DNA from 3 places in the Polycladomyces zharkentensis genome. Region 3 is predicted to be linked to each of the others. Evidence: riboswitches for the same ligand, from Rfam matches in the RefSeq annotation. Region 3 holds a riboswitch; each other region holds the start of a gene.
The links. A riboswitch is a leader RNA that binds a small molecule or an ion and turns the genes downstream of it on or off. The one in region 3 is predicted to bind cobalamin.

Region 1 (2,268 bases), on a different contig from region 3:
CCGCGGCAACCGAATGGATCGCACAATCGTCTCGACAGACGGGTCGCCCGGAGGTTGGACCATCGAACCGACTCCGGGCAACGCACGCCCCAGAATCCGCCATACATCCGCCAGCGGGATCGGCGTACTGCCGACGGAAACGGCCACGGCCACCGTCAACGTCAGCAGTCCCGCCAGACCCGCCAACCACCACATTTGCTTTCTCCCCATCATACTTCCCTTACTGTTTCGCACCAAACACTTGCGGATACAACACTTGCGCGATCTGTTTCAGCCCTTGCGTGACCCGCGGGCCGGGCCGGTTGACCAAATCCGGGTTGACCGTGACGATCCGTTTTTGTTTCACGGCGTTGATCCCGGCCCACCCGGAACGGGAGGCGATTTGCGACACCGCTTTATTGCCGCCGGTGTCATAGGTGGCGATGATCACGTCCGGATTCCACTTGACCACCTGCTCCGCCGACACTTGAGGCCATCCTTTTTGGCTTGCGGCCACGTTGTTCCCTCCGGCCAAACGGATCAGCTCGTCCATAAAGGTGCCCGAACCGGCGGTAAACAATGTCGGGTCCAGCTCAATCCACACTTTGACCCGTTTGTCGGCCGGGATGGAAGCCACCTTTTTCGTCACTTCGTTTTTCTCCCGTTCCATCTTTGCGACTACCTGACGAGCCTTGTCCACGGCACCTGTCGCTTTGCCCACCAAGAGAATGGAATCTTCTACACCTTTGAGGCTTTGACCGTCCACCACCACGACCGTCAACCCCAGTTTCCGCAATTGGCCGATGGTATCCTGGCCGTTGATCGGATTGGCCAGCACCAGATCAGGCTTCAGCGACACCACTTTTTCCACGTTGATCTTCAAATCGCCCACTTTTTCCTTTTTCGTTGCTTCCGCCGGATAATTGTCCAAGGAGGAAACGCCGACGATCTTTTTGTCCAGCCCCAAAGCAAACGCGATTTCCGTTGTGCTGGGAACCAACGAAACGATACGCCGGGGCTCCTGTTTGATCGTTACGTTTTGTCCGGATGCATCCTTGAGGGTAACCGGGAAATCACCTTGTTTTCCATTATGATCAGCGTGCGGTTGGGGTGCCTGTGAACAACCGGCCAATCCCATCGTCATGACCAACAACAACGACAACAACCAACCATACCATCTCTTCATCCAGTCCCTCTCCTTCCTTCACCAACATAAAAAAACCCCGCCTCCATCGAGGTCAGGGAAATCCTCTCGCGCATACCGCATGCTGGAAAACGCGCACGCGAGTGTTGCGCTCCTCCTCACACCCCGAAGGAGAATCGCAAGTGACCGCGAAAAGGCAGGTCTCCTGGCTCGTGGATCACCGCATTCGGTCGCGCCTTCCCATCCCCTTGGGGACAGTGGCATCGTGCGACCGCGCTCCCCACTCACAGTGGCGGGACCGCGCCGGATTTACACCGGTCTTCCCTTTTCACCTTTATCCGTTTCGGATAAAGGACCTTTTCGCCTATTCACTTGTCGGTCAGCAAATCGCTGTACCCGAATTTTAACATTTCGTCGGGCTTATGACCATCCCCCTTGTTTGGTGAACGGCACTCGCGGGAAAGAGGAAATGGACGGTTTTGATGCGAAATGATGTTTGTTTACGGCGTGTCCGGCAAAAACGGTCCACATTGCTTCCCGGCTCGCTCCACCTGCGCCCTGCGGGGAAGCGGCTCATGGCCGCTCCGACCCGGTGAGCGCAGGGCGCGGGCAAAGTACGCTTCTCTTAGAGGAATTTGCCCGCGATTCAATTGCTGCGCTTTCCGGGTCTTCGCTCTGCCGGGTCTTGGTAAGTCGCCGCCTGGGAAAACATGTGTCCCGGTTACAGAATGATGAGACACGCCTTGGGAAGCCGATCGCGGAAAGGAGGGTACAGGCGCAACCTTACCATTTGCGCCGCAAGAGATGGAACATCGCACATTCACATGGGATTTGGGAAAGGAAAACCGCATCATCCGCGGAGACGTTTATGCCACAACGACCGAATCGCCGCTCCCGGTCATTATTTTGTGCCACGGTTTTAAGGGATTCAAAAACTGGGGCTTTTTCCCGCATGCTGCCCATGTTTTGGCAGAACGGGGGTTTGCCGTCATCACCTTCAATTTCTCCATGAACGGGGTGGGTGAAAACCTGGAAGAATTCGACGAACTGGACAAGTTCGCCCGCAATACGTATTCCCGTGAGCAGGAGGATTTGACATACCTCCTGGATCGGCTGTTACAGGGAGACGTACCTTTGCGTGAGGC
Region 2 (2,268 bases), on a different contig from region 3:
TGCGCTTCATCACTTCAATCGCCGGGATTTCCTTACGACTCAGTTCCGGGTGATTGACACACGCCTCATACCGCCGTTCAAACTCCTCTCCCCAAGCGTCTTCCAGGCTGAACCCCATCACTTCACGTACTTCGTGCGGGTCGAACAGGTACCACATCCCCCGTTCCTTCACCCGGCGCATAAACAGGTCGGGGATGCATACGCCGGGAAAGATGTCGTGCGCTTTTAACCGGTCATCACCGTTATTGGTCTTCAGGTTCAAAAAGTCAAGGATGTCCGCATGCCACACATCCAGATAGATGGCAAACGCCCCTTTGCGCACCCCCAGTTGATCCACCGCCACGGCCGTGTTGTTGAAATTGCGCACCCAAGGGATGACACCGCCGGAAGCGCCTTTGTGTCCGCGAATTTTGGACCCCTTGGCCCGCACTTTTCCCAGATAGATGCCCACACCACCACCGTGTTTGGACACCTGGGCGGTAGCGGTGTTGGTATTGTAAATGGACCACAGCGAATCGTCCACGGTATCGATGAAACAGGAAGAAAGCTGGTGCAATGGCCGCCCGGCATTGCTCATCGTCGGTGTCGCCACCGTCACCTCCAACCGGGACAACACGTCGTACATCTGTTTGGCCCACGTCAACCGATCCCGTTCCTTCATTGCCAGATGCATGGCGATGACCATAAACCGCTCTTGCGGCAACTCCATCACCGCACCGTCGTAATCCCGCACGAGATACCGGTCCGCCAGTATCTTCAATCCGATGTAATGAAACAACCGGTCCCGCTCCGGACAGATGGAGGCTTCCAGTTCGCGGATTTCCGCCTCGGTGTAATGTTCCAGCAGATAGGAACCGTACAACCCTTTTGCCGTCAGCTTTTGCAGTAAATCATAAAAATCGCCGTACTCGCCCTGCACACGGTCATATCCCCGGTTGTGGGCCGCCGCACGATACAATTCCTCCGCCAGCAAACGGGCCGCAACAAACTGCCAACCCGGTTGTTCGATGCTGGTTTGTTCCACCGCCGTCTGCGCCAATGTCCGCAGAATCTCCCGATCCGTCATCCCTTCCCTTAGCTGCGCTTTGGCGGCGACAATCAGCGATTGGGCATCGAGATCTCCTGTCTCTGCGCACACCGAGCGAACGAGCGACTCCCATTCCGTTTCTTTTTTCATCTCTACTAGTTCCATCTACCAGCACCCTTTCCATTTCAGATGCGGACAAATATAAAAACTTCCCTGTCAAGGGAAGTGTTTGATGAAGCACCTGTCCAACCGTGAACACAAAAACGGCACGACCCGCACAGGCCGATCGTACCGATCGCGACACGCGGCACATCAAACACCTCCCTATCCTCGTAGGTCAACGGTGTTGTCGGAAAAGGCAGGTCTCCTGGCTCATGGATCATCGCATGGGGGCTGCAAGTGTGGTAAACAGGTTGATTCTGGTGGATCTCTTTCCCACTCGCTCCTACTTCGCCTGGCTAAAGTCGCTGGAAAACCCATCTTTCCATCAACCTGAGAATACCAGAGATCCTCCAGCCCCCTGGCGGCCGTGTCTTCCCGTCTTTCGACAGTGACATACGGCCCGGCTCCCCATTCACAGTGGCGGGACCGCGCCGGATTTTCACCGGCTTCCCTCTTCGGGAGTGGGTGAACCACTCCACCTTTTCCCCCGGTATGTCGTTGTCCAAAAGCAGGTCCATTGTATCTTACCGGTTTTTCCATGTCCAATCTCTTCCTCTATCAAAAACGGACGAAAAATGAATCGCGGAGGATCTATTCAAACACCATACCTTGTATGAGGTTTTTTTAGCCAATACTACAACTTGTGTTTTTCAACTCCCATCGGAAGATTCGGATCGACAAGGTGATGGAGGGTTTTGCCCGCTCCGTTCGGGTCCAGGTTTCGTAGGTTTCGCCCCTCTTGGGACCTGCATGTCGATTGGATCACGTTCAAAACTGAGAAGTCAAAGGAATTGCACAAACTGAACTGGCAGAACGTCTGGGAGTCTCCAATGCTTAAGTATCTCGAGACGAACGCAATGAGTAGTGCAAGTAAGATGGCAGATGCTCTGGATGCCCCCTGATCCATCGTCTCGAGGAAGTCGCGGATAAAGTCCTCACTGTTTGAGGACTTTTTTCTTTTACAGTTATAGCGTTCATTTATAGTTGCCTTTTAGGCCGAAAGGTACAAATCTCCACTTTAACTTACTCTGATGGCATTAAAGAGTATTTCCCTGATCAGAATCTATCATCAAATATAT
Region 3 (2,268 bases):
GTAAGCGAGGAGTAACACTTGATGGGGCGCACCGTCAAAAAATTGAACGGCAAATCGAAAATGTCCGTCCTTTATCTGCACGCGGCTACGGAACACCGTATTCCCATGCTCCTGATTGCGGGCAACCAACTCTATCTCCGCCGGATGAGCGGGAGTTACTCCCGCCAATTTTCCTTGGTAATGTGCCAGATGTCCCACTTCCGCCCGCTTGTCCAACCGCAGTTCGGACCAACCCGTAGAAGGGGCTGCCAGTACAGAAGTATGGGGGATCAACAGCATCATCAGGCATAGCCCGACCCAGACCGGCAGGAGAGAACCCAATCCCCTTTGACGTTTGTTCCATCGGGATCGCCCGCCACCCACCCCGATTTCATCAATGGGAGAACGCCCGCAAGAGACGACAGAACCGGCGGTTAGCAAATCGCGCTTACGTTTCTGCATGGCTTCGAACCCTCCAACGCGTCAAGATATATCCGGACAAACCGCCCAATCCGAACAGTCCGGCGAGCAACAAAAACAGATTGCGCACTTCCTGCGGATTTTCCGGGATGGTCAGTGTCACCGGTTTCGGGACACTTTTGCCCCCATCCGTCCGTTCCAACATGATGTGGTACGTTCCCCGAATCGGAAACAGATACGTGAACCGCACCTTCCCCGCATTGACCGCCATCGTGCTGTCCAGCAAAGGTGTCCCTTCCACCCGGGGAAAATCGGTGGACAGTACACCCGAAGCCGGGGCGAACATCTTCACCCGAACCGATGTACCGTCCGGCCATTCACCGGCGTCCAGTACAACCTGTGCCGGATGCTGGTCCGGAACGGCTTTTTCCAACGGTACCACACGCTCCTGAGCCGGATGCTGTGCCCCGTGATTCTCATCACCGTGGGCCCACGCCGTGGACACCCCCCACCAACAACACACCCCCAGCAAGCATGCTCCTATCACACTGCGAAACATAAAGAACCTCCCCTGCCAAAAAATAAAAGCACCTCCAAATGGAAGTGCTTAAATCGCGCAGTTGTGCCTCAACCCGACCGAATGCAGCGACTCCCGTCTGAGGGCCTGAAAAAGGTACACGAATCCCCAGGCGGGCTGCGCTCATCCAGCGGACAATCGTCCAGCCCGATCTAAACACCTCCCTATCCTCGTAGGTCAACGGTGTTGTTGGAAAAGGCAGGTCTCCTGGCTCATGGATCATCGCGCACCCATACCGGGCCTTCCCATCGTCACACTGACGACAGTGACCGCGGTATCGCTCCCCATTCACAGTGGCGGGACCGCGCCGGATTTTCACCGGCTTCCCTCTTCGGGAGTGGGCGAACCACTCCACCTTTTCCCTTTTGATATACGATTGTCAAACATCACCATCAAAATCTCTATTTATTGTATCGAAGGAAAAAGAGATTCGCAACTCGGAGTTTTTTTCATTGACCGAATGTGAAGTCGATTCCCCCGTTTTTGTTCCGCCGGTCCCAAATCAAGCCTGTTTTCCGTTTTCACCCGTTGTAATGGGAATGGTTATTTTCATCATCATACTGCAATCTTTCTACTTGAAACCGGCTCTGCAAACATCGCCGTCAACGTCTCCTCCCTTTTGAGAGGGATCTGCCTGCCGCTTGGTGATCCGGCACACCCACCACTCAGGATAATTTGTAAGGCAAGTCTATTTACTCCTTTGAAATCCTGGAAATGAAATCGTTCAGGAAACATTCTCCCGTTTCTCGGGGTAAATGCATGTCGATGGTTGATGATTATCCCTATACTGTTTTGGAGTGACGCCTGTAAACTTTTTAAATACCTTGGTAAAGTAGCTTTGGTCGTTAAAATTTAGGCGCGAGCAAATATCTGCCAAGGAGTAATCAGTTAGAATCAGTAATTTCTTCGCTTCTTCGATTTTTTCACGTTGTATATATTTACTCAGGGGGATACCAACTTCTTTTTTAAACAATTGGGACAAATAACCCGGTCTCAGGTCCACTAATTTAGCAAGCTGTGGAATTGTTATTTTTTCATATATATTGTTAAAAATGAAGTTTTTGCATATCGTTATTTCTCTTGAGTATTTTTCGTACCCTATCGGCAAAATCACAAAAAGCCTCTGTCATGATGTTAGTTATTTCTTTTATCTCTGTTAATATGGAGAATGGAAATCGGGGGTCAGAACCGAAGGATTGGTTTACAGTGCAGGAAGCTTCGGAACAAAGGTAGGTACCGGTTTGGGTTCGGCACTCATCGGTTGGATCTTGGCCTTGGGAGGATATGTCGGA

Region 1: it holds a riboswitch for cobalamin, as region 3 does, so the genes downstream of both, JQC72_RS16090 (ABC transporter substrate-binding protein) here and JQC72_RS10965 (hypothetical protein) in region 3, are expected to answer to the same signal.
Region 2: it holds a riboswitch for cobalamin, as region 3 does, so the genes downstream of both, JQC72_RS05190 (ribonucleoside-diphosphate reductase subunit alpha) here and JQC72_RS10965 (hypothetical protein) in region 3, are expected to answer to the same signal.

Annotation. Positions count from the first base shown of each region.
Region 1 is NZ_JAFHAP010000021.1:18,075-20,342, reverse strand. Features, by position in the region: gene JQC72_RS16095 (FecCD family ABC transporter permease) at 1-195, opposite strand, end outside; gene JQC72_RS16090 (ABC transporter substrate-binding protein) at 221-1,165, opposite strand; cobalamin riboswitch at 1,302-1,498, opposite strand; gene JQC72_RS16085 (alpha/beta hydrolase family protein) at 1,928-2,268, shown strand, end outside.
Region 2 is NZ_JAFHAP010000005.1:142,367-144,634, reverse strand. Features, by position in the region: gene JQC72_RS05190 (ribonucleoside-diphosphate reductase subunit alpha) at 1-1,192, opposite strand, end outside; cobalamin riboswitch at 1,368-1,687, opposite strand.
Region 3 is NZ_JAFHAP010000009.1:115,785-118,052, reverse strand. Features, by position in the region: gene JQC72_RS10970 (hypothetical protein) at 1-441, opposite strand, end outside; gene JQC72_RS10965 (hypothetical protein) at 428-904, opposite strand; cobalamin riboswitch at 1,157-1,350, opposite strand; partial or broken gene JQC72_RS10960 (helix-turn-helix domain-containing protein) at 1,701-2,136, opposite strand; partial or broken gene JQC72_RS10955 (MFS transporter) at 2,149-2,268, shown strand, end outside.